4 regions of the Virgibacillus salarius genome follow, and region 2 is predicted to be linked to each of the others. Evidence: riboswitches for the same ligand, from Rfam matches in the RefSeq annotation. Region 2 holds a riboswitch; each other region holds the start of a gene.
What was found. A riboswitch is a leader RNA that binds a small molecule or an ion and turns the genes downstream of it on or off. The one in region 2 is predicted to bind S-adenosylmethionine.
Positions count from the first base shown of each region.

Region 1: it holds a riboswitch for S-adenosylmethionine, as region 2 does, so the genes downstream of both, ABDZ84_RS06375 (YezD family protein) here and ABDZ84_RS01520 (methionine ABC transporter ATP-binding protein) in region 2, are expected to answer to the same signal.
Region 3: it holds a riboswitch for S-adenosylmethionine, as region 2 does, so the genes downstream of both, ABDZ84_RS09565 (PLP-dependent aspartate aminotransferase family protein) here and ABDZ84_RS01520 (methionine ABC transporter ATP-binding protein) in region 2, are expected to answer to the same signal.
Region 4: it holds a riboswitch for S-adenosylmethionine, as region 2 does, so the genes downstream of both, ABDZ84_RS15430 (methionine ABC transporter ATP-binding protein) here and ABDZ84_RS01520 (methionine ABC transporter ATP-binding protein) in region 2, are expected to answer to the same signal.

Region 1 is NZ_BAAACY010000043.1:27,042-33,249, forward strand. It holds gene metE (5-methyltetrahydropteroyltriglutamate--homocysteine S-methyltransferase) at 1-1,796, opposite strand, end outside; gene ABDZ84_RS06370 (bifunctional homocysteine S-methyltransferase/methylenetetrahydrofolate reductase) at 1,826-3,676, opposite strand; gene ABDZ84_RS06375 (YezD family protein) at 3,903-4,064, opposite strand; SAM riboswitch class I at 4,159-4,275, opposite strand; gene ABDZ84_RS06380 (glycoside hydrolase family 13 protein) at 4,349-6,121, opposite strand.
Region 2 is NZ_BAAACY010000008.1:59,489-65,696, reverse strand. It holds gene ABDZ84_RS01530 (ABC transporter substrate-binding protein) at 1-354, opposite strand, end outside; gene ABDZ84_RS01525 (NAD(P)/FAD-dependent oxidoreductase) at 371-1,426, opposite strand; SAM riboswitch class I at 1,616-1,722, shown strand; SAM riboswitch class I at 1,804-1,907, shown strand; gene ABDZ84_RS01520 (methionine ABC transporter ATP-binding protein) at 1,980-3,011, shown strand; gene ABDZ84_RS01515 (methionine ABC transporter permease) at 3,001-3,651, shown strand; gene ABDZ84_RS01510 (MetQ/NlpA family ABC transporter substrate-binding protein) at 3,738-4,556, shown strand; gene ABDZ84_RS01505 (M20 family metallopeptidase) at 4,586-5,791, shown strand; tRNA gene ABDZ84_RS01500 (tRNA-Ser) at 6,071-6,163, shown strand.
Region 3 is NZ_BAAACY010000070.1:11,744-17,951, reverse strand. It holds gene cls (cardiolipin synthase) at 1-1,072, opposite strand, end outside; gene megL (methionine gamma-lyase) at 1,612-2,805, opposite strand; gene rarD (EamA family transporter RarD) at 2,971-3,873, shown strand; SAM riboswitch class I at 4,009-4,129, shown strand; gene ABDZ84_RS09565 (PLP-dependent aspartate aminotransferase family protein) at 4,284-6,035, shown strand.
Region 4 is NZ_BAAACY010000121.1:10,668-16,875, forward strand. It holds gene ABDZ84_RS15400 (acyl-CoA dehydrogenase family protein) at 1-298, shown strand, start outside; gene ABDZ84_RS15405 (hypothetical protein) at 683-817, opposite strand; gene ABDZ84_RS15410 (arsenate reductase family protein) at 1,463-1,819, shown strand; gene gcvH (glycine cleavage system protein GcvH) at 2,019-2,402, shown strand; gene ABDZ84_RS15420 (toprim domain-containing protein) at 2,630-2,986, shown strand; gene ABDZ84_RS15425 (thioredoxin family protein) at 3,045-3,368, shown strand; SAM riboswitch class I at 3,437-3,547, shown strand; gene ABDZ84_RS15430 (methionine ABC transporter ATP-binding protein) at 3,652-4,683, shown strand; gene ABDZ84_RS15435 (methionine ABC transporter permease) at 4,673-5,341, shown strand; gene ABDZ84_RS15440 (MetQ/NlpA family ABC transporter substrate-binding protein) at 5,381-6,208, shown strand, end outside.

The DNA of each region.
Region 1 (6,208 bases), on a different contig from region 2:
TGAATACCATTTTCTTCAAGTGCTTCAAGCTCTTTTCGCAGTGCCAGAGCTATCTGGTTTTGTATCGTAAAACGTGGAGCGTCATCATGGACAAAGGACCAATTTAAAATAGTGACAGGTCCAGTTAGCATTCCTTTCACTGGCTTTTCTGTTAACGATTGTGCATATACACTTTCCTTAACTGTCATTGCCTTATTAAAGGATACATCACCAAAAATCAAAGGTGGTTTTACACAACGGGAACCGTACGATTGCACCCAACCAAATGCTGTGACCTCAAAACCATTTAGTTTTTCACCAAAGTATTCAACCATGTCAGTTCGTTCAAACTCGCCATGAACTAGAACGTCAAGCTCAAGCTCCTCTTGAATAGTAATCCATTTATCGATGTTATCTTTTATAAATTGCTCGTATTTTTCATTAGATATTTCCCCTTTGCGCCACTTTGTTCTTGTTTTTCTTACTACTGGGGTTTGTGGTAAGCTCCCAATTGTCGTCGTTGGTAATAATGGAAGTTTTAATTCGTGTTGCTGCTTTTTAATCCTCTGATTGAACGGTAATGGCCGCTTTGCATCGGAAGTATCTAGGCTCTGAAGCTCTTTTCTAACTTGGTCATTTGTTCGCAATGCTGAACTATTAAAGCGCGCAAGCTGTTCTTGGTTCGTTTTTATTTTAGTGGCAATACTATGCTCTCCATCGTTGCAGCCCTTTGTAAGTGTAGTAATGTCTTCAAGCTTTTCGTCAGCAAAGGATAAGCCAGCTTTTATATCTGGATTTAAATCCACTTCTAGCTTTTTCGTTACCGGTACATGTAATAAGGAAGAGGAAGGCTGTAAAATAATATCTTGAATAGTCGTAATTGATTTTATTTCTTCAATAATAGAAAGCTTATCTGCTATGTTTTCTTGCCAAACGTTTCGACCATTAATAATACCAGCAGCTAATACTTTATCTTTAGGAAAACCAAACTGCTTAATTAGTTGTAAGCTATCACCATGAACAAAGTCAAGACCGATTGCTGCAACAGGGAATTCAATAATAGATTCATAATTGATCACATGTTCAAAGTATGTCTGTAAAATGAGTTTTAGTTTTGGTGCTGCTTCGCAGAATTGCGTATAGACTTTTTTTGCTTTTTGAATCACTGCATCATCTAATTTGGTTCCAAAGATAGGCTCGTCTATCTGGACCCATGTAGCTCCTGCTGATTCTAATTCCTCCAATATTTGCAGATACAATGGAACAAACACATCCAGTAATTCATCGAATTCTTCCTCTTTATACCCCTTTGCTAAGCTTAAATATGTGATTGGGCCTAAGATTACAGGTTTACCGTCGATACCTAATTCTTCTTTTGCTTCCTTATAAAAAGCAAGTGGACGATTTTCTGTTAGTATAGGCTGTGCATGTTCCAATTCGGGAACAATATAATGATAGTTCGTATTAAACCACTTGGTGATTTCTGAAGCAACAGCATCTTTAGTTCCACGGGCAATAGCAAAATAGGTTTCTAAATCAACCTTTCCACCATTGTAAGAAAAACGTTCTGGAATAACACCGAACATTGCTGATGTGTCAAGCACATGATCATAGAAAGAGAAGTCACCAACTGGTATTAGATCAATGCCAAGCTCCTGTTGCTTTTTCAAATTTTTTAACCTGATTTTATCTGTTTCTTTAATTAATTGTTCTTTTGTAATTTCTTCCTTCCAAAAGCTTTCCAGCGCTCGTTTCCATTCTCTTTTTTCTCCAATTCTTGGGTAACCTAAGTTAGAGCTAATTGCAGTAAATGTCATTCTTTTTCCTCCTGTAATTTGTATTTTGGTTATATTCGTTTCATCATTGATGAATGGTTTATCTCTAAAGATTTATGGATATAGTTTACTAATTGTATACTGATGTCATAACGCATAAATGGGGTTACTAAATAGATGCCTTGGAAATGTGTTAGCGCAGTATCAAGCAATTCCTTTGCAATCTCAATTCCTTGCTTGATGGACTGTTGCTTATCTACTGCTACGTTTTTCATTCGTTGCCGAATAATTTCTGGCATTTTAATTCCTGGTACTTCATTGTGCAGGAATTCTGCATTTTTGGTTGATGTCAATGGCATAATGCCTACATATATTGGCTTATCTATATGCTGTGTTTCTTCGGCAAGCTCGATAATTTTTTCTTTACTGTATATTGGTTGTGTTAGAAAGTAATCAGCACCTCGATCTATTTTTCTTTCCATTCTCTTAACAGCTTTATCTAGTCTTGCAACATTGGGATTAAAGGCCGCACCAACTTGAAACTTAGTAGGTTGTCTAAGTGATTTACCAGAGAATGACAAACCTTGATTAAATTGTTTTATGAGTTTAATTAAGTCAAGTGATGTTAGGTCGAAAACCGATGTTGCCCCAGGGAAATCTCCTATTTTAGTAGGGTCTCCAGTAATGGCTAGGATTTCATTGATCTCAAGTGCATGTAATCCCATTAGATGTGATTGCAATCCGATTAAATTGCGATCTCTACAAGTTAAATGCACGAGTGGTTTGATACCAATTTCCTGTTTGATTTTTGCAGCGATTGCTATATTGCTGATTCTAGGTGTTGCCAATGAATTGTCAGCAAGTGTAATTGCATCAATACCTGCTTTATCTAAAGCTCTAATCCCTTCCAAATACTCCTCCGTATCTAAGTGTTTCGGTGCGTCGAATTCAACGATAATAGAATGTCTTTGCTTTACCATATCTATTAAGCGGGGCTCTTTATCTATTGGACTATTACGAATTTCAATCGGTTCTGCTTTAGGAATTACTTCTTTTTCCTGTAACGGCTCTAAATCTTTAACGCCCTCTGCAATTGCTTGAATATGGGCGGGAGTTGTTCCACAACATCCTCCAAGAAGCCTTACCCCTTCATTACGAAAATCTTTGGCACAGCTTTTAAAATAATCTGGCTCATTTTCATAGATAAGTTTTCCGTCACGATATGCAGGAAGACTAGCATTTGGATAAGCTGCAAGAAATGACCTTTCTAGTAAAGGGACCTCCTTTAAAGAATCAAGCATATGAAATGGACCTAAGCGGCAATTAATTCCGACAATATCTGCTCCTGTGTTTTGTAACCGTTGTAATGCCTCTGGTAAAGGGATGCCGTTTTGTAGTATACCTGCCTCATGCATGGATACATTCGCTATAATTGGTAGCGCTGTCTCTTCTCTAGCTATTTCAAGTACAGTTGTCAACTCTTCTAGATCGTAGTAGGTTTCTAAGATTAGACCGTCTACCCCCTCCAATAGTAAACAATATAACTGTTCTCTAAAGCTTCTCTTAATTTCATCATTCGTGGCTTGAAGTGTTTGTGTACCATGTATACCACCAATCGTTCCAAGCACAAATACATCCTCACTAGCCGTTTGCTTTGCTATTTTTATAGCGGCTGTATTGATTTTTTTTACTTGATCCTCTAATCCATATCTGGCGAGCTTAATATAATTGGCACCATACGTATTTGTTTGAATTAAATCAGCACCAGCATGAATATATGCTTGGTGAATTTGTGCAATTTGTTCTTCTAATGTAAGATTTAATTCTTCAAAGCAGTGATCCACTCCATAGGAATAAAGTAAAGACCCCATTGCACCATCACCAATAAGGATTCTTCTATCTAATTCAGTTAATAAATCCATCTCTCATCACACTCCTTTCCAATTTTTATTTAAAAAAAGACACCCTACTAATACGAAGAATATATTCTTCTTCAAGTGGGTGCCTTTAGTCGTCTAATCAGCATAAGCGAAAGTTATTTAAGTAGCTTTACTTCGACTTTGCAAATATGGCCATTGGTGTTCCAATAAGCGCAACATACGAACAAAGTGGAGTAATAATGAAAGAAGTGAAAGAATTATTTTCCTATCACTTTCTCTTTACTTTTGGTTTTAATGGATAGCGTTTTTTCTCCGTTGTGTCAATTTGTGTAACCTCTCCTTCATGAACCGTAATTACTAATGATCCAAACTCGACCCTTTGAATTGCTGAAATAATATCGTTTATTTTCGTATCATCGATCTGTGCCATCTGATCCCTCCTTTTAAATCACCAAAATAGTTAGAGAAAAAAATAAAAACCTCTTTTCAGATTGAAAGAGGTTTGATTGGCTTATACATTACAGTTCCCATCTTTCAAACAACTTTCGTTTGCTGGATTTAGCACCGTATTACTCTTTTTGAATGAGTATGGTTGCCGCAGGATCAATGGACCAGTTTCCTCCCCTGACTCTCGATAGGTAAATTATGAAGTTTTGATTGTACTCATTATCTTAGAAAGTAAATAGACTGTCAAGAGAAAATTTTAAAAAATTATTACATTTCAAAAATACGATAGCTAAGTGGCTGTATTATTAATGGATCGGTTTTAGAATCCAATGCTTTCCTGATCATTCCTTGTTTTGATAGGAACCATTCACTAATAGATTTAGTCTCGTCCATGATAGAATGGATGCTAAGCTTTGTTTTCATTTTTCCTGCGTGTAAAATAAAAACTAGGCGCCTATTTATATTCCTTTTTTCATAGCAAATAAGATTTGCTTCATTATCATCATAAATAAATCTGAAATTACCATAATTGCCAAAAAGGGGATCTGTTTTTCGCAATGTGATGAGTGTTTGAATGAATTGAAATAGTTCAAGATTTTGCCTGTTGGTGTTCCATTCCATACATGAGCGACATCCAGGATCTTCACCACCTTGCATGCCAATTTCATCACCGTAATAAATGCAGGGTGTTCCCGCAAATGATAGTTGAAATAAATACATTAATTTTACTTTTTCTACATTACCATTTGCTAATGTTAACACGCGAGGCGTGTCATGACTATCCAAGAGATTAAAGGCTACTTCATTAATATTTCGTGGGTACATATGCAGTAATGTTGAAATTGACGCTGTAAAGTCAGATGCTTTTATTTCATTTTTGCTAAAAAAATCAATGACACTGTTTGTAAATGGATAATTCATAACTGCATCAAATTGGTCTCCATGTAGCCAAGGCATTGAATCATGCCAAATCTCACCTAAAATATAGGCATCTGGTTTGGCCTCTTTAACTGTACGACGGAAGTCTCTCCAGAAAGAATGGTCAATTTCATTAGCAACGTCTAAGCGCCAGCCATCAATGTCGAATTCCTTAATCCAATAACGAGCCACTTGTAATAAATAATTTCGTACTGCAGCGTTTTCTGTATTTAATTTGGGCATTGTCGATACAAAAGCAAACGTATCGTAATTTGGTACTGGTTCCGTACGGATAGGAAAATCTTTTATATGAAACCAATCCGTATAACTTGATTGCTCCTGTTTTTCTAGTACATCCTGGAACGGAGGAAAGTAAAATCCACTATGATTAAAGACAGCATCGAGCATTATTTTTATTCCACGCTGATGACATTTTTTAACCAATTCACGAAACAGCTTCTTGTCTCCAAATTGTGGATCAATTTCCATGTAATCTATCGTATCGTACTTATGATTTGAGTGCGCTTTAAAAATCGGTGTCAAGTATATTCCATTAATTCCTAATGCTTCTAAATAGTCAAGGTGGTTAATTATTCCTTGGAAATCTCCTCCAAAAAAATTAGTGGGGCTAGGGCAGGTTGAATTCCAAGGTAAACTTCCCTTAGGATTTAATTTCTCATTATCATTTGCAAAACGTTCAGGGAATATCTGGTACCATATTGTTTTCTTAACCCAGTCAGGTGGGTTGAAAACATCTGTTTTGTTCAAGTATGGAAAACAAAAATAATGAGCTATGTCTTTAGGAAGATGTGTAAAAAATCCTCCCTCACTGTAAATATAGGATTCTTCATCGTCAGAACAAATGAAAGCATAACGCATTCTTCGGAATGTAGGTTTTACTTGTGTAAACCAAAAATCATGGAAATGAGTAGAGCCTGATTTTTCCATCGGTTTTATGGTTGTCTGCCATTGACCATCTATCCAATCATAAGGATCACCATGGATAAGATCAATGGATTGTATATCACTCTTTTTTGTTTGCAAGAAAATATGTAATGTATCACAGTCATATGCATAGGCGAAATTATTTTTTGGTCGGTGATAGATAGCTTCTTTGTGCATTTTTCTCCTCCTTTGTACAATCGTTTGCGCTATTTTAAAAATAAGACGAAAATTTAAGGAATGTTTATCCCATATATAACTGACGAT
Region 2 (6,208 bases):
CGGTTTTAGCGATAATACTTTTTCTTCATTGAGTGGATAGCCAACATCTGTTGCATCCTTTAATAAATCTGATATAAATGGATTATCAAATGCTGTTGGTTCAGCACCTACTACGTTTGCACCTACGGACAGTAGTTCGCCCCCGTAGTAGTCGGTGACAATTCGTTTTGGTTTAACTGGTATATCGACATTCCCTTTAGCGGTTTCAAAACTACGCATTTCTTCTTGTTTATTATTATCTTCATTGCTATCTTGATTTTCTGATTCTTCTTCTGAGCTATTATTACCACCACATGCTGATAAGAAGACAGCAAGAATAACTAGAAAAACTGGTAAGCGCAATTTTTTAATCATTTTCAATCTCCTTAGCTTATGATTTTTGATATAGATGCCTTAATAGCGCTTTATTTCTTGAATTAAATTTATCGTTATGTGAAGATACCCTTGCTTTTGCTGTTGCATCAGGTTCTAATAATAGTTTTGCTTGATTAACGGCATTCGCTGCATCTACAAATGCTCCAGCAATTAAGTGTACCTTCCCATCAAACGATAAGATATCACCAGCTGCATAAAGACCTTCAATGGAAGTAGCTGATTTCGAGGTTCCTTTTACAAAGAAATCCCTTTCTATTTCAATATTTAAAGGGCTTTCTTTAATAAACGTTAATTCTCGTTCATAGCCATAGCTAATGATAAGCGCATCTGTTTTCACTTCTTCTTCTTGATTTGTCTCGTGGTTTCGTATTTCCACGGCTTCGATTTGATCGCCTTGTGCATTAGCATGCAACTTCTCAATGGTTGAATTAAAATGGATGTTAGCTGTAGAATTCATGATTTGCGAAATATGTGCTTCATGTCCTGTAAATTCATTTTTACGATGCACCATATGTAGCTGCTTAGCTATTGGTTCTAATTCGTTAGCCCAATCAATGGCTGAGTTTCCCCCACCAGATATGATAATGTTTTTATTTTTGAAATGCTCAAGACTTTGTACGGTATAATGCAGATTTGTTACCTCAAATCGATCTGCACCTTCAATATCAATTTTAATTGGATTTAATATACCGCCACCAACTGCAAGAATTACTGTTTTACTTAAATATTGATTACCAGAATGGGAAGTTAATACAAATAGGTTATCTTCATTTTTCTCTATTTTTGTAACTTTTTCGTTGAGAATGACTTCAGGATCGAATGTCAATGCTTGCTCTGCCATTTGATCAATTAAGGTAGCTCCAGTTACAGGAGTTAATCCACCTACATCCCAAATCATTTTCTCTGGATATACGTGTACCTTACCACCAAGCTTTGGTTGATATTCTATAATACGAGTTGATAAATCCCTCATGCCACTATAAAAAGATGCATATAAACCTGCTGGTCCACCACCAACAATAGTTACATCTGTAATATCTAAATGTTGCATATTATAATTACCTCCTTCGCCATTGATGATAATGAGAATCATTATCACTATGACTAATTATACAGAATTTTTTTAGTAAAGCAATAAACGGTTAGAAAAATAAATGACAGGTTTATAAAAAATTTTCAAATAGTAATTGACAGGATGTCGCAAGCGTAGTATTGTATATATCAATTACAAAATATAAACTTCTTATTCAGAGAGGTGGAGGGAATTGGCCCTTTGAAGCCTCGGCAGCGGACTTTACAAAGTACTGTGCCAAATCCAACAAGTCATTTGTGCTTGGAAAATAAGAAGAGAGCGCCAATAGATATGGAAATCTCTTCTTACAAACAAGGAGGGATTTTTTTATTCGGAACAAAATTTTATAGCGTAACTTCTTATCCAGAGAGGTGGAGGGACTGGCCCTTTGAAACCTCGGCAACAGACTCTATGAAGTACTGTGCCAAATCCAGCAAGCTAAGAGCTTGAAAGATAAGAAGAGGATAGTATATGGATGCCTCTTCTTAACTGAAGAGGCATTTTTAGTACAGACATAAAGGAGTGATACATCATGATTACGTTTGAACGTGTAAGTAAAATTTATAATGGAAAGCAACAACAAATAAAGGCATTAGAAGATGTGAATTTGCACATTGAAAAAGGTGAAATCTTTGGTGTTATCGGTTTTAGTGGTGCTGGGAAAAGTTCCCTTATTCGTTGTGTGAACCTATTAGAACGTCCCTCTTCGGGAAAAGTAACGGTTAATAATCAAGATTTGCTAAGCCTTTCTCCAAAGGATCTACGTGAAGCTAAACGAAGCATCGGGATGATTTTTCAGCATTTTAATTTATTAAATGCTAAAACAGTATTCGCAAATGTAGCGATGCCGTTATTACTTGCTAATGTACCAAAAGATGAAGTGAAGCGTCGGGTTATAGAACTACTAGAGTTTGTTGGATTAAAAGATAAAGCAGATAATTATCCAGATCAACTATCTGGTGGACAAAAGCAGCGTGTAGGAATTGCTCGTGCCCTTGCTACGAAGCCAAAGGTATTATTATGTGACGAAGCAACTTCAGCACTAGATCCAGAAACTACGAAATCAATTTTACAGCTGCTAAAGAAGATAAATGAAGAATATAACCTAACCATTTTGATTATTACGCATGAAATGGGGGTTATTCGCGAGATTTGCGATAAGGTAGCGGTATTGGATGAGGGGAAAGTAGTAGAAGCAGGTTCCGTATTCGAAGTGTTTGCACAGCCAAAGACAGAGATTGCACATAAATTTGTACGGTCTGTGATGCATGATGATATTCCTAGATCCGTATATGAGCTGTTAAAAGTGCTGGATCAACGTCAGAAAATTTATCGAATTGTATTCCTTGGGGAATCGACGGGACGACCGCTATTATCAGAAATTGCTAAGCAATATGCGGTTGATGTAAATGTGTTATTTGGCAGTATTACGGAGCTACAGGGAACACCATTTGGCAATTTAATCGTCAAACTAGATGGTGATGAAAATGAAATAAATCGTGCTATCATGCATATTCACCAACAGAAGGTAACGGTAAAGGAGGTGCTAGCAGATGTTAGTTAATGGTCAACAAATTGTGGAAGCATTATGGGAGACTATTGTAATGGTTGGCGTTTCCTTGCTTTTTTCGTTTGTAATTGGTCTAATCTTAGGGATTTTACTTGTTGTCACAAGAAAAGGTCATTTATGGGAAAATAAAGCAGTTTTTACCGTATTAAATGCCATTATAAATGTGTTCCGATCTATTCCGTTTATTATCTTAATGGTTGCTGTCATACCATTTACTCGTTTGGTAGTTGGAACTTCAATTGGAACTGCGGCAGCTATTGTTCCAATGATTTTATATGCTGGCCCATATATTGCTCGATTAATAGAAAATTCACTACTAGAGGTTGATCCAGGTGTGATGGAGGCAGCACAGGCTATGGGTGCAACACCTAAACAGATAATTATGCGCTTCCTTATTCCAGAAGCGCTTAGCTCCTTGTTATTGGGTATTACGATTGCCACCATTGGACTCGTAGGTGCATCTGCCATGGCAGGTGCAGTAGGGGGTGGAGGCCTTGGCGACTTAGCTATTACTTACGGATATCAACGCTTTGATACATTGGTTATGATTATCACCGTAGGGATTCTCGTTATTATGGTTCAAGGCTTACAATCTACAGGCAATTTCATTTCTAAAAAAATTAGACGTCGGTAATGACTATTAATTTGAACGCTTTTTTCTAGCTATTTTTTAAAGCATTTATCGTTAAGTAACGTATTTAAAAATAAGGAGAGAACAGCATGAAAAGAATAACCATCCGTTTTTTATTGATTATATTGACAAGCATTATCACAGCATGTTCGAGTAGTGATGCAGCTACAACAGTGAAAGTCGGGATTAGTGGATCAGATACAGCCATTTGGGATTACGTGGCAGAAAAAGCAAAAAAAGAAGGGATAGATGTCGAAATCGTTCGTTTTTCTGACTATGTTCAGCCCAACTTAGCATTAGCTGAGGGGGAAATCGATGCAAATGCTTTTCAGACGGTATCTTATTTTGATGCTTTTATTGAAGAACATCATTTAGATTTAACCCCAATTGCAACAACAGTTATTGCTCCAATGGGCTTATATTCTGAAAAGCATGATCGTCCAGAAGATATTCCAGAAGGTGGAACCATTGCCTTAGCAAAAGAGGCAACAAATATGGGGAGAGGTCTATTGTTGTTACAGGACGCAGGGTTGATAACGTTAGAAGAAGGATTTGATGGCAATGGTTCATTAGATAAGATTGTTGAGAATCCAAAGAATCTTCAATTTGAATTGCTAGTGGCTGGTCAAACACCGCGTGTTTTACCTGATGTCGATGCTTCTATTATTAATAATGGGATTGCAGTTGATGCAGGTTTTAGCCCGTTAGATGATTCCATTTACCATGAAGATGAAACAGCAACGCCATATATAAATATCATCGCTGTCCAAAAAGAGGATCAAGATGATGAAGTGTTGAAGAAATTAGCAGATATTTATCAAACCGAGGATGTTGCGAATTTTATAGAAAAAGAAAGAGACGGAAATTCAATTCCAACGTTCGTACCGTTAAATGAAATAGGACATTAGACAAATAATAATATAGAGAGGTGAAGAAGATGACTATCGTTACAGGTAATATTGTGGAACTTAAAAAGCGAATTGCAACTTATATTGATGCGAATAAAGAAAGATATATAGGGATTAGTCATACCATACATGAGAACCCAGAAATCGGAAATCAGGAATTCTTTGCAGCTAAAACATTAACAGATATTTTAGTTGAGGAAGGCTTTGACGTTGAAAAAGATATAGCCGGGCACCAAACAGCGTTTATCGCAAAGAAACATGGTAGAGTTAAAGGACGGACCATTGGATTTTTAGCGGAATATGATGCGTTGCCTGGAATTGGGCATGCATGTGGCCATAATGTGATAGGCGCCACCAGTATTGCTGCTGCAATTGGTCTAAGTAAAGTAATTGATGAAATTGGTGGGAATTTAGTTGTATTAGGAACACCAGCTGAGGAAGGTGGACCTAATGGCAGTGCGAAAGGAAGTTTTGTAAAGGGAGGGCTTGTTGACCAGCTTGATGCTGCAATTATCGTACATCCAGGTGCCGAAACTAGTCTAACGTCACCAAGCTTAGCTGTAGATCCATTAGATTTCGAATTTCTTGGGAAGCCAGCTCATGCATCAGCGCATCCAGAAGAAGGAATAAATGCATTGGATGGTGTGATCCAATTGTTTAACGGGATAAATGCTTTACGTCAGCATGTACCAAGTGATGTACGTATTCATGGAATTATTACAGATGGTGGTCATGCTCCTAATGTGGTTCCTGAATATGCAAAGGCACGATTTTTCATCCGAGCAGCATCGAGAAATACATTAAATGAAGTAACTGATCGGGTTAAGTCGATTGCTGAAGGAGCGGCTTTAGCAACTGGTTCACAGCTGAAGGTTACCCCATTTCAAAATGAGGTCGATAATTTTATTATAAATCGTAGTTTTGATGACGTTTTTAAAGAAGTCGTCGAAGAATTAGGGGAGACAGTTAACACAGAAGAAAGAAAAACGTTGGGATCAACAGATACAGGAAATATTAGTCAGATTGTTCCAACAATCCATCCGCATATTAAAATTGGTTCTAGTGACTTAGTTGGTCATACCGTAGCCTTTCGTGAAGCTGCTAAATCAAAGCAGGCTGATGAGGCTCTCATTGTTGCAGCCAAGGCATCCGCATTTACTGCTTTAAAGCTTATTACCGATAAAGCAGTCTATGCACGTATTTATGAAGAATATGTTGAAAGAACTCAAGCATAATAGGGATAATGGGAATATGGGGGAATGAAGATAACATTCTCATTTCCTCCATAATTTTTAACGATTCAACTAGCCTTTTTGGATCCAGAGTGTTCGGTTATCCGCATACAGTAATTTCTCTATTGAATTGAACTTTCACTTTGTTTATAGAGGTTTTTAGTGATAAGCATGTATGAAGTGAATTCAAATATACACATCTGTAAATGACGGAAATTTCCGAAATGGATTATTGTCATTGACAAGCTTATTTATGCATGGTATATTATATTTTGTTGTCACGGAGGTATACCCAAGTCTGGCTGAAGGGATCGGTCTTGAAAACCGACAGGGGTGTAACAGCCCGCGGGGGTTCGAATCCCTCTACCTCCTCCATTTATAAAATAGCGCATAAAATTTTGGAGATAAAAAAACCGTTAC
Region 3 (6,208 bases), on a different contig from region 2:
CGTCTACCCCCGATAAAGCAGCAATTCTAAGAACATCCCGTAAACTTTCATCAGGAATAAAGTAAGGTGTTTGGATATAAATATAATCCTTGGCAGACATAATCATTTTAATGTATCCATTTTTTATCTGCTCCCAATCTGAATCTGGTCCACTAGAAACGATTTGCACACCCACATCACCAGCTGGAACAGCGTTGTAATAACGATCTTCATATAAGATATCATTCCTAGAAGCTTGGTTCCAATCCAAAATAAAGCGAGTTTGCATATGCAGAACCGCATCACCATAAATACGCAAATGTGTATCGCGCCAATTTCCAAATTTCTTATCCTGCCCAAGATACTCATCACCAATATTAAAACCACCAATATATCCCACCTTACCATCTATAATGCCTAATTTTCGATGGTTACGATAATTAATTTTGAAATTGATTTTCGGAATCTTTGGCGGAAAAAACGCCTCCACTTCTACGCCAGCTCTGCGTAATCGTCTAATATACTTTCTTCGTAATGAACGGGAACCCATATCATCATAAAGTACACGAACCTCTATACCTTCATTAGCCTTCTTAATAAGAATGTCAGCAATACGCTTACCTAGTTGATCATCACGAATGATGTAATAAAGCAAATGTATATGATCCGTAGCTTTTTCCAGATCAGCAATGAGGGATTCAAACTTTTCTGTTCCATCCGTAAAAATGGTCACTTTATTATCTTGTGTAAAGATGGCATCATCATTACGTAAATGTAAATAATATAAATCCTCATACTCTGCTATCTCTTTATGTTTGAATGCAAACGTACCGTTTTCAATTGCACGAAGCTGGGATTGTACAGCTGTTTTTACACCAAGTCTACTCTTTGTATCCCAAGTAAATATCCTTCGTTTACTAATCGGCTTACCAAAGATTAAGTATAAAAAGAAACCTGCAATTGGAATAAACAATAATACCATTAACCACGCCCATGTAGCACTAGCATCCTTTCGTTCCAAAAAGATAATAGAAACACCTAAGGCAATATTAAAAATTAAAATAAATCCTAATAAGTATGACAGTATTTCCATAGTCTGACAAATCCCCCCTTACATGAAAATTGTTTTAGTTCGTGCCATGTCTTATCCAGTAACAATTTTCTATTATCCTCCCCAAACTAGACTGTTCCTATTTTTAAGGGTGAGGACATCAAATTACGCTAAAGTAGAAAGAGTATATATCCATCACCTCTACAATCAATAATATAGCATACATTTTAATTTGTCGTTAGCTTAGCAGAATGCAAGCGCTACCTATTATTTATAGAATAAATGATATTAGCTTATTGTATTAAATTTTATCCTTTTTATGTACCTTGATGCTGTTATAAAGCACTTCATATGAAAGAAAACCATAACCTTTCTACGTATCAAATCGTATTTACGATTCATAAATGTGGTACTGACATCATGAATGAACATTATATATGATCTCATTATTAATAACACCAGCGTATCTTATGTTTTTGTATATCTAACAGTCTTTTCGTTAAGGGTTACTTTGAACTGTTTAACCAGGTCAAAAAAAAACCTATACCAGCTACTACTAGCATAAGCGTATTATTTCTTCGCTACTTGTCATCTAGCTTGTTTAATGCTTGCTCCAAATCCTCCCAAATATCTTGCCAAGCCTCTAAACCCACCGATAAACGGATCAGCTGCTCCGTTATTCCCATCATGTCACGCTCAGCTTCTGGCACAACCGCATGTGTCATTGTTGATGGATGTTGTATAAGCGTCTCTGCATCTCCTAAGCTAACTGCAATTTTTAAAAACTCCAAGTTATTTAAGAACTGTTGAACATCGTATTTATCCCCAACTAATTCAAATGATATAACTCCAGCACCACGCTTCATCTGCTTTTGATATATCGCAAAATTTGGATGCTCCCTATCACCTGGATAATAAATAGTTGAAATCCTTGGATGAGTACCTAATTTCTCCACAATCTTTTCTGCATTATCTGAATGTCGATCAAGCCGAATCGGCAGTGTTTTCAAACCCCTTAATAATAGCCAAGCATCAAATGGCGAAAGAACGCCTCCAATATCTTTTTGTGTCGTCATGGCAACACCGTCAAGAAATGAACTTCTTCCTACTACCAAACCACCAATTACATCTCCGTGTCCGCCAATATATTTTGTAGCACTATGAACAACAACATCACAACCAAATTCCAGTGGTCGCTGAATATAAGGGGATGAGAAGGTATTGTCTACAACGACCGGAATATGGTAGCGCTTTGCAACCGTTGCTACCATTTGTAGATCGATCAGCTTCATGGTGGGATTAATTGGTGTTTCAATATAAATACAGGTTGTTTCTGGCCTTAGACAAGCCAAAACCTCTTCCTCACAATTCATTTCTGAGAAATCATGATTAATATGATACTTATCCTTTAACATGGATAACAATCCATACGTACAGCCATAAAGCCCGGAAGAACAAAGAATATGATCATTTGCTTTTGTTAGTGAAATTAATACCGCTGAAACGGCAGCCATTCCAGAGGAAAAAGCCAACCCTCGCTCCCCTCCTTCTAATGCCGCAATCCGCTCTTCCAAAAGCTGTACAGTAGGATTACCTAAACGCGAATATACAAAACCATCCTCTTCCCTTGCAAAACGCCGCTCTCCTTGTTCTGCTGAATCAAATGTAAAAGTAGAGGTTTGAAATAAAGGAGCTGCTAAACTTCCTAACATCTCTTCTGAATGATAACCTTCATGAACAACCTTCGTCTCCAATTGCTTTTCTTTCTTCTTCACATCCATTCCTCCTCACGTAAACTCTTGTAAACTGACCACCTATATATATCCTATTCAAATAAACGCATAAATGAATACGTTTTCTTTAGAGACGTTATCTTTGCTTTTTTTCTGGAGCAATTCTAAAATAGATTTACTTTATACCGGAAGAAGGGATGAAACCTTATGAACGCTAATCAGGATCGGAACGGTATGATCTACACATCATCAGCATACATATTATGGGGATTTCTACCAATCTATTGGAAGCTTCTTGACCATGTTTCTCCAGGGGAAACATTAGCTCACCGCATTATTTGGTCTTTCGTCTTCACATTTTTACTTGTTCTCATTATGCGTAAATGGTCGGATTTTACGAAGGAATGGAAGGAATTGCTTCATAATAAAAAGAAGCTATTTGGTATTTCTTTGGCTACGCTAGTAATTAGTCTAAATTGGTTAATATTTATTTGGGCCGTTAATAGTAATCATGTTGTTCAAGCAAGTCTGGGCTATTATATTAATCCACTTATAAGCATATTACTAGGAATTATCGTATTAAAAGAAGCCTTTACTTTCCGTCAAACTATTTCATTTATTCTAGCAGGAATCGGTGTGCTTTATTTAACGATAAGCTATGGTGTGTTTCCTTGGGTGTCATTATTACTTGCCATCAGCTTTGGACTGTATGGTTTATTGAAGAAAAAGGTCGATATCGGACCAATGATAGGGTTAACCATTGAAACCATGCTTATTCTCCCCTTCGCAATTATTTACCTAGCCATTTACCCTGATAACGCCTTTCAGCTTCATGAATTCTTTTCATCTACGAACCTATTATTAATGGGTGCAGGTGTTATGACAGCAATTCCCTTGTTACTGTTTGCAAGTGGAGCGAAACGCATTTCTTTAGCAATGGTCGGATTCTTGCAATATATTGCACCAACATTAATGTTATTACTAGGCGTATTTATATATAAAGAAGCCTTTACTTCTGCTCATTTAATTGCTTTCGCGTTCATTTGGATAGCTCTAGTAAACTTTATGCTTACGAGCTACCGAAGACCACTGAGGAAAAAGCATGTATAAAAAGATATAACATGCTCTAGGTTTTCTTACGTTTTGGCGATGGTATTATGCCTGCCTTTTGTTACGATTTAAAACTAGTGGTTGACAAAAGATTATGTACACCTATATAATATTCAATAATTTAGAAAAATACATCTCTTATCAAGAGCGGTGGAGGGAATAGGCCCTGTGAAGCCCAGCAACCAAAAAGCGATGAAATATTGCTTTTTACGGTGCTACATCCTACAGATCCATTTTATGATCTGGAAGATAAGAGGAGGAAAGGTTAAATCCAAGCCCTCTTCTTAGGAAGAGGGCTTTTTCATTTTCCCCCTCTTCCTCCAGACACAAGGATTGCTATTCAGTAACTGGCCACGTCAATACTAGTCGTGGCAATACAGAACTACAAACTATCCTAGGAGGAATGAATAATGGCAAAATTTCACCAGAAACAACCAGATACAGTATTACTACACGGAGGTCAGGTGCCAGACCCAACCACGGGTTCTAGAGCTGTCCCTATTTATCAAACAACATCCTATGTTTTTCGTGACACGGAGCACGCACAGAATCTATTTGGCCTTACCGAACCGGGTAACATTTATACACGGATAGGGAACCCTACCGTAGATGCTTTCGAGCAACGAATTGCCGAATTAGAAGACGGTGTAGCAGCAGTAGCAACAGCATCTGGAATGGCAGCTATTACCTTTGCTATCCTAAATGTTGCTAGTACAGGAGATGAAATTATAGCTGACAGTAATTTATACGGTGGTACTTATAATCTATTTGCAAACACACTTCCTCGCTATGGTATAACGGTTAAATTTGTTAATGGCAAGAACAAGAATGAAGTCGAAGCTGCTATCACAGATAAAACAAAAGCAATCTTCGGTGAAATTATTACGAACCCTAGTCTGCACATCTTTGATGTCGAGACCATTGCTGCTTTAGCTCATTCTTATAATATTCCTTTAATAATTGATAATACATTCGCACCTTATATTGCTAAGCCGATAGCATGGGGAGCAGATGTTGTGGTCCACTCCGCTACAAAATGGATAGGAGGACATGGTACGACCATTGGAGGTGTTGTCGTTGATGGCGGAAGGTTTAATTGGAATAACAGCAAATTCCCTGGCTTTACAGAACCAGATGAGAGCTATAATGGCCTCCGTTTCATTGATGTTGGTCCTGCGGCTTTTGCTACTAAATTAAGGGTACAATTATTGCGTGATATTGGTGCGTGTATTAGCCCGCATAATGCGTTTTTACTATTACAGGGTTTAGAAACCTTGCATCTTCGTATTCCTCAACATAATAAAAATGCACAGATAATTGCCGAATACTTAGCTAAAAATCCTGCGATCGAATGGGTGAACTACCCAGGTTTACAAAGCCATTCATCAAACAAGCGAGCTAAAAAATATTTTAGTGAAGGTGCTGGATCTATCATCACTTTTGGAATTCGAGGGGGGAGAGAAGCTGGACGACAATTAATTGAATGTATTGAATTATGGTCACATGTAGCTAATGTTGGTGATGCAAAATCACTAATTATTCATCCTGCTTCAACAACGCATCAACAACTAACCGTTGAAGAATTAAAAACTAGTGGTGTTACGGAGGAAACAATTCGTCTATCGATTGGTTTGGAGTCTGTTACCGACTTATTATACACCTTAGATGCTGCTATCGCTGAAGCTACTGGCGAAGCAAAAACGATAACAACCAATGATTCCGTCGCTATCAGTTGGCTACTTAGCTCTCCGTTTGATCGTAATAATGGAAATATACGAAAAAAAACCATTGCCGTATACGGCTGGGAAGATGCAGGAGAGAAAGAAAGGGAAAAAGTCAAACAGCTACAATCTATTGGTTTTGAGCTTTATTATATAAGTCATTCAACAACTGAAGAATCTCAGCATGTGTTCAGAGACTTATCAGCTATTCCAACTGAGCTTGATGCTGTATGGTTTCTCCAATCAGACCTCCCATCAGGTGTTATCGAACAAGTTATAAATAAACAAGGAAAAATAGTATGGTTGGAACAGCCTTATCAAAATAGTACTTTAGAATATGCCAAAGCAGCTGGGATCACTGTTATTACCGCAAAAAATCCTTATGACGAGTTTTTAGCATTGCGATCACAAGACGATGCTTCTGACCTCACTCATGTTTGAACGAGCAAACAGTATGCTGGAATCAAACTAATTTTAGAAATTTAGAACTAATTATTTATGTAACAAAACTGTTTCACTTTTAGAAAGGAGGTTTACTTTTACTACCGATTGGAAAAATTATAAATAACCTTCCCTTACTGATCGCCTGTTATTGAAGGCGATCTTATTTTATC
Region 4 (6,208 bases), on a different contig from region 2:
GGTAGCTGAGGTTTACAATATGGAAGCTGCTATTCTACGTACTGAAAAGGCAATTAAAAAAGATGGAGAAGCAAAGCATAAACAAAAGCTACTCTATACGCAAGTATTCGTACAAGAAGCATTTAATCGTATAGAAGCTGATGCAAAAGAAACATTAATTGCTGTAGAAGAAGGAGATACACTAAGAATGATGTTATCTTCATTACGGAAGCTAACTCGCCATACGCCTACAAATGTAATTGCCAAGAAACGAGAAATAGCAAAGCAAATTATTAAAGAAGAAAAATATGTGTTGTAATATATCATGCTGAGACAACAGCCCATTAAATGAACGAAACATCGACACTAAGACAAAAGAATGAAGAAACAATTAAAAACGAACGATGTGGTACCACCCCCCCTGAAGTTAGAGTGAAAAACTAATTTCAGGGGGGGTTTGTGGCTAAATATAGTGAAGAATATAAAGTGAAGGTTGTGAACTACTAAGGCTAGAGAATGCCTACTTAAAAAAGCTAAAAGCTTTTCGGGAGAATCCGAATGCCTTCTACGAAAAGCACAGGCAAAGGTGGCATTCGAACTCAAAGAAGAAGGATTCCGATTAAAAGATATTTTTCTTGTTGTGGGTATTCCTGAAGCTACCTATCACTATCATGTAAAAAACATGTAAGAAGGCACATATACTTCAGAAATCTTCCGGCATTATCTTCTTCAATCGTTGTACAAAACCTGATTCTCGAGCAACATTGCGAAGTTCAGAAATAGATAAAATATCGAGCACACGCTTTACAAACGAGTCAAAATGATATTGCTTAGCCATACGTAATCCCTCCAAATTATTCCATTTATAATGTCAGAATAACGAATAACTTTTTAGGTTTTAAAATATCCTGCTTAACTTGACGGCTATGTGCTATGCCCGCGGAAAGAGCGTATAGTTTCACGGTGCGGCGATGATATCTCTATTGATAACATGATTATTCGCATTTTGAGTAAAGAAGTTGTGTTTTGTCCTTGCCTCAGTGTTTCGTTTGGTTTGTATTAATTTGAAATTCCGCCTTCACCCACTTTATTTTGCATAAGTTAAAGAGTTCGATATCATCTCTAATTTAGTTATAACTTTATCGTAGATCCCTCATAAACAATCAGTTCATTTTTGTTTTTGGTTGGTGAATTACAATATGATGAAAGGGGCGATGTTCTAGTGTCTAATTGCAGAGAGGATGGCGGAGACGCCTGTGGGAATAGCATGAGCGAAAGATCTCGCAGGTAGTAAACATAAGATACGGAAAAAGTTGACTCTGGGACCATGGCAAGCCTTCGACAAGAACCAATTTTTTCAATGTTGACCAGAGACATGACTTTCGAATCAGACCATCACTTTTTATAGGTCAACATTTTAGTCGAATTTACATCCGCTATTTTGCTATAATAAATCTAAACTAGATTACAAAGGAGAGTCTACATGGCAGTCACCGTTTATTGGTATCCAAATTGTGATACATGCAAAAAAGCAAAGAAATGGTTGGATGATCATCAGGTTAAATATCAGTTAATTCATATTGTTGAATCTCCACCGAAAAAAGAAGAATTATTAGATCTGTTTGATAAAAGTGAGCTTCCTGCCAAAAAGTTTTTTAATACAAGCGGAAAAAAATATCGAGAACTAAATATCAAGGATAAAATAAAAGATGCATCTGATGAAGAGATGGCAACAATATTAGCCACCGATGGCATGCTAATTAAGCGTCCAATTGTCGCAGATGACTCAAAAGTAACAGTCGGTTTTAAAGAGGAGATGTTTGAAAATACGTGGCTTTAATTTCTCTTTGAACAGAGCATGTTTAGGATAGACTTACGTAAAATAACAGACATAAAGAAACGTCCAAAATAAGACATGTATTTATGGACTTTTGGAAAAAACCGTATGAACAAATAATATGAAAAGTTAAAAAGAAATACTGGATAATTGCGCGTATACCTTGTATAGTAAAAGTGAATTACATATTGGAGGGGATAGTTTGAGCGTACCTAAAGAATTATTATACTCAAAAGAACATGAATGGGTAAAAAAAGAAGATGGAAAAGTTCGTATTGGGATTACTGATTTTGCTCAGGATGAATTAGGAGATATTGTGTTCGTAGAGCTCCCTGAACCTGGTGATGAATTAGAAGTAAATGAACCATTTGGTAGTGTAGAATCAGTGAAAACAGTTTCTGAATTATATGCTCCAATTAGCGGTAAGGTTATTGAAGTGAATGAAGAGCTAGAGGATAGCCCTGAATTCGTAAATGAATCTCCTTACGAGAAAGCTTGGATGGTCGTGATTGAACCATCTGAAGAGACAGAGCTTGATGATTTATTATCTGCTGATGCATATGATGAGATCGTAAATCAAGACTAATTGCATATCAGAAAAATAAATGGCTGATAAACAACCTTTGGTTGGAATCAGCCATGTTTTTACAGCTATACTAATTGCTCAACATTACGAATTGGACGTATCACTAAATAACTACATTTCATCATATAATAAAGGAAAGTCACATTTCGAAAAGACAACTACTGATAACATAGTAGAAGTGAGCGATATTAAAACCTTCCGCTTGATTTACTGAGGAGTGCTATGTGATGATAACTGACGAATTAGAAAAAATTATTATCGTAGAAGGCTTAACAGATAAAAAGCAAATTAGAAAGGTTATTACTGACGATGTAACGATTATATGTACGAATGGAACATTAGGTGTTGAACGATTCGATCAAATGTTAGAGGATTACGCATTAGATGATAAAGACGTCTACATTTTAGTAGATGAGGATGAATCAGGCCAAAAACTGCGAAAGCAATTGGCAAGAGAACTACCACATGCAGAACACATCTATGTTAGTAGTGAATATCGAGAAGTAGCAACAACTCCTGAAAATATTTTAGCTCAAGTATTAGTGAGTAAACGAATCGCTGTTAATCCGATTTTCTTAATCTAAACAAGGTGTAAAAGTAATGGGTAGGACTTAGCAAGCACTATGAATGAGTTTAAATAAGGTGATATGTTTGCAACAAATTACAGCCGAACTTTTGAAAAGAGACCACTACCTTCTTTATATATTTACTCCTTTTTGTGGTACGTGCAATTTAGCAAGGTCCATGCTAAAGAAAATTGAGTCTGTACATCAAGAAGACATTTTTTATGAGATGAATGCATCCTTGTATCCAGAATTTATGCAGGATAATCAAATAGAAAGTGTACCGTGTCTTGTTGTTAAGAAGGATAATCGAATTGTAGAAAAAGTGTACGCATTTCATTCCATACCTAATATTTATCGATATTTATTAGATTATAAGCCGGAAATGTTTAAGAATAGTTAGCTGAAAATCGTTGACATTGTTTATACAGCATGCTAATATATCTTTTATCGTAATTAAATAGTTGAAAACTCTTATCTTGAGCGGTGGAGGGACTGGCCCTATGAAACCGCGGCAACCTTCAAGCTATCATGCTTGAAAGGTGCTAATTCCTGCAAAGCCTAGGCTTTGATAGATGAGGGGACGAAAAGGCAAACAAACGTCTTTCTGTTCTCTTACAGAAAGGCGTTTTTAATTGTATTTAAGGACATAATACAAATGTATGTAAATAAAAGGAGGATTACGTGTGATATCGATACAGGGTTTGAGTAAGGTCTTTACTTCAAACAAAAGCAATACAGCAGCTGTAGATAATTTGACCCTTTCGATTGATCAAGGAGACATCTTTGGTGTTATTGGTTATAGCGGAGCGGGTAAAAGTACGTTCGTTCGATTATTAAATCGCCTTGAAGAACCAACCAGTGGTCGAATTACAATGAATAACAAGGAAATTACGACATTAAATAAACGAGAACTTCGATTAGTAAGGCAAGATATTGGGATGGTATTCCAGCATTTTAATTTGCTCTGGTCGCGAACTGTTGCCGATAATATTGCTTTTCCTTTGGAAATAGCTGGGATTCCTAAAGCGGAAAGGGATAATCGTGTAAAAACATTGATTGAGCTAGTTGGGTTAACGGGAAAAGAAACATCCTACCCCGCCCAGCTAAGTGGTGGTCAGAAGCAGCGAGTCGGTATTGCACGTGCCTTGGCAAATAAGCCAAAGGTTTTATTATGTGATGAAGCAACTTCGGCACTTGACCCAGAAACGACGAACGCAATATTAGATTTACTTGTTAATATTAATAAAAATTTAGGGTTAACTATTATTCTTATTACACATGAAATGCAAGTGATTCGAAAAATATGTAATCAAGTTGCTGTTATGGAAAATGGAAAGATTGTAGAACAAGGGAATGTACTCGATGTGTTTCTACATCCAAAGCAAACTGTTACTAAAAAGTTCGTCAAACAAATTATGGGGTCTGACGAGGAAGATAGTGATATATCACATGTTATGAACCGTTATCAAAATGGAAAGCTAATCAGACTTCATTTTGTTGGAGAAACAACGAACGACGCATTAATTAGTCAAATTATAAAAAAATATGGTGTGGACATTAGCATTTTACAAGGGAAAATAACGCAAACACAGGCTGGTGCCTATGGAACCTTATTTATTCAAATGGACGGTAATGAAAAAGATATGAACAAAGCTATTTCGTTTGTTCGTGAAGAAACCTCCGTAGAATTGGAGGTTATCCACGATGCTAACTAATTTATTACCAAATATTAAAGTAGAAGATTTTATAGAAGCAACTTATGAGACTTTTTATATGACGATCATTGCTTTAGTTGGAACGTTTATTATTGGGTTATTGTTAGGATTGCTTCTATTCCTTACTCAAAAAGGTGGAATTTGGCAGAATAAGTTATTAAATCTTGTTATAGCGACGGTAGTAAATGTATTTCGAGCTATTCCCTTTATTATATTGATTTTGTTGCTTTTCCCGTTTACTAACTTTTTAATTGGAACTATCCGTGGTCCAAACGCGGCGTTACCAGCATTAATTATTGGCGCAGCTCCATTTTATGGAAGGCTTGTAGAAATAGCACTGAGAGAGGTTGACAAAGGTGTCGTTGAGGCTGCAAAGGCAATGGGAGCAAAGACCAGTACGATTATTTTTAAAGTATTGTTACCTGAATCAATGCCAGCATTGATCTCGGGTATTACGGTAACAGCTATTGCATTAATTGGTTATACAGCGATGGCAGGTGCAATTGGTGCAGGTGGATTAGGCAGCTACGCCTACTACTCTGGCTTTCAACGTAGGGACTTTGATGTTGTACTTATATGTTCCATCATTATTGTATGCATTGTTTTTCTATTTCAATTTATTGGCGATTATGTATCAAGAAAGTTAGACAAAAGATAAGAACGATATAAAATGAACAAGTTAAGAGGAGCGAATAAAATGAAAAAATTGTGGTTATCCGTGTTAATCATTATAAGTTTAGGATTTGTGTTAGCTGCATGCGGCGGAGATGATGAAGCTTCCTCCGATGCAAATACGATTAAAGTAGGCGCTTCTAGCACACCTCACGCTGAAATTCTTGAAGAGGCTAAGCCATTATTAAAAGAAGAAGGCATTACATTGGAAATAACTGAATATGAGGATTACGTATTACCGAATGATGACTTAGCTAATGGAGAAATAGACGCTAATTATTTTCAACATATTCCGTATTTAGAGCAAACAATAAGTGATACTGGATATAAGTTGGATTATATCGATGGAATTCATATTGAACCCATTGGTGTTTATTCCAAAGGCATTTCGAGTATAGAGGAGATTCCAGAAGGAACAGAAGTAGTCTTAAGTAATTCTGTGTCTGATCGTGGTCGTGTACTAGGTTTATTTGAAAAGAATGGGATAATAAAATTGGCAGATGGAGTAAAGACATCAGAAGCAACGCTTGATGATATTACTGAAAACCCTAAGAATTTAACGTTTTCACCAGATTATGACCCAGCACTTTTACCAGAAATTTATGAAACAGATGAAGAATCATTAGTAGTCATAAACACAAATTATGCTATTGGTGCAGGGTTAATCCCAACTGACGATGCATTATTCATAGAAGATGAGGATTCACCATATGTTAATGTTATCGCAGTAAGAGCAGAGGATAAGGACAATAAAGCATTAAATAAGCTTGTAGACGTACTACATTCTGAAAAAATTCAGAAGTTTATTGAAGAAGAATACGAAGGTGCAGTCGTACCTGTTGGCGACAAAAAA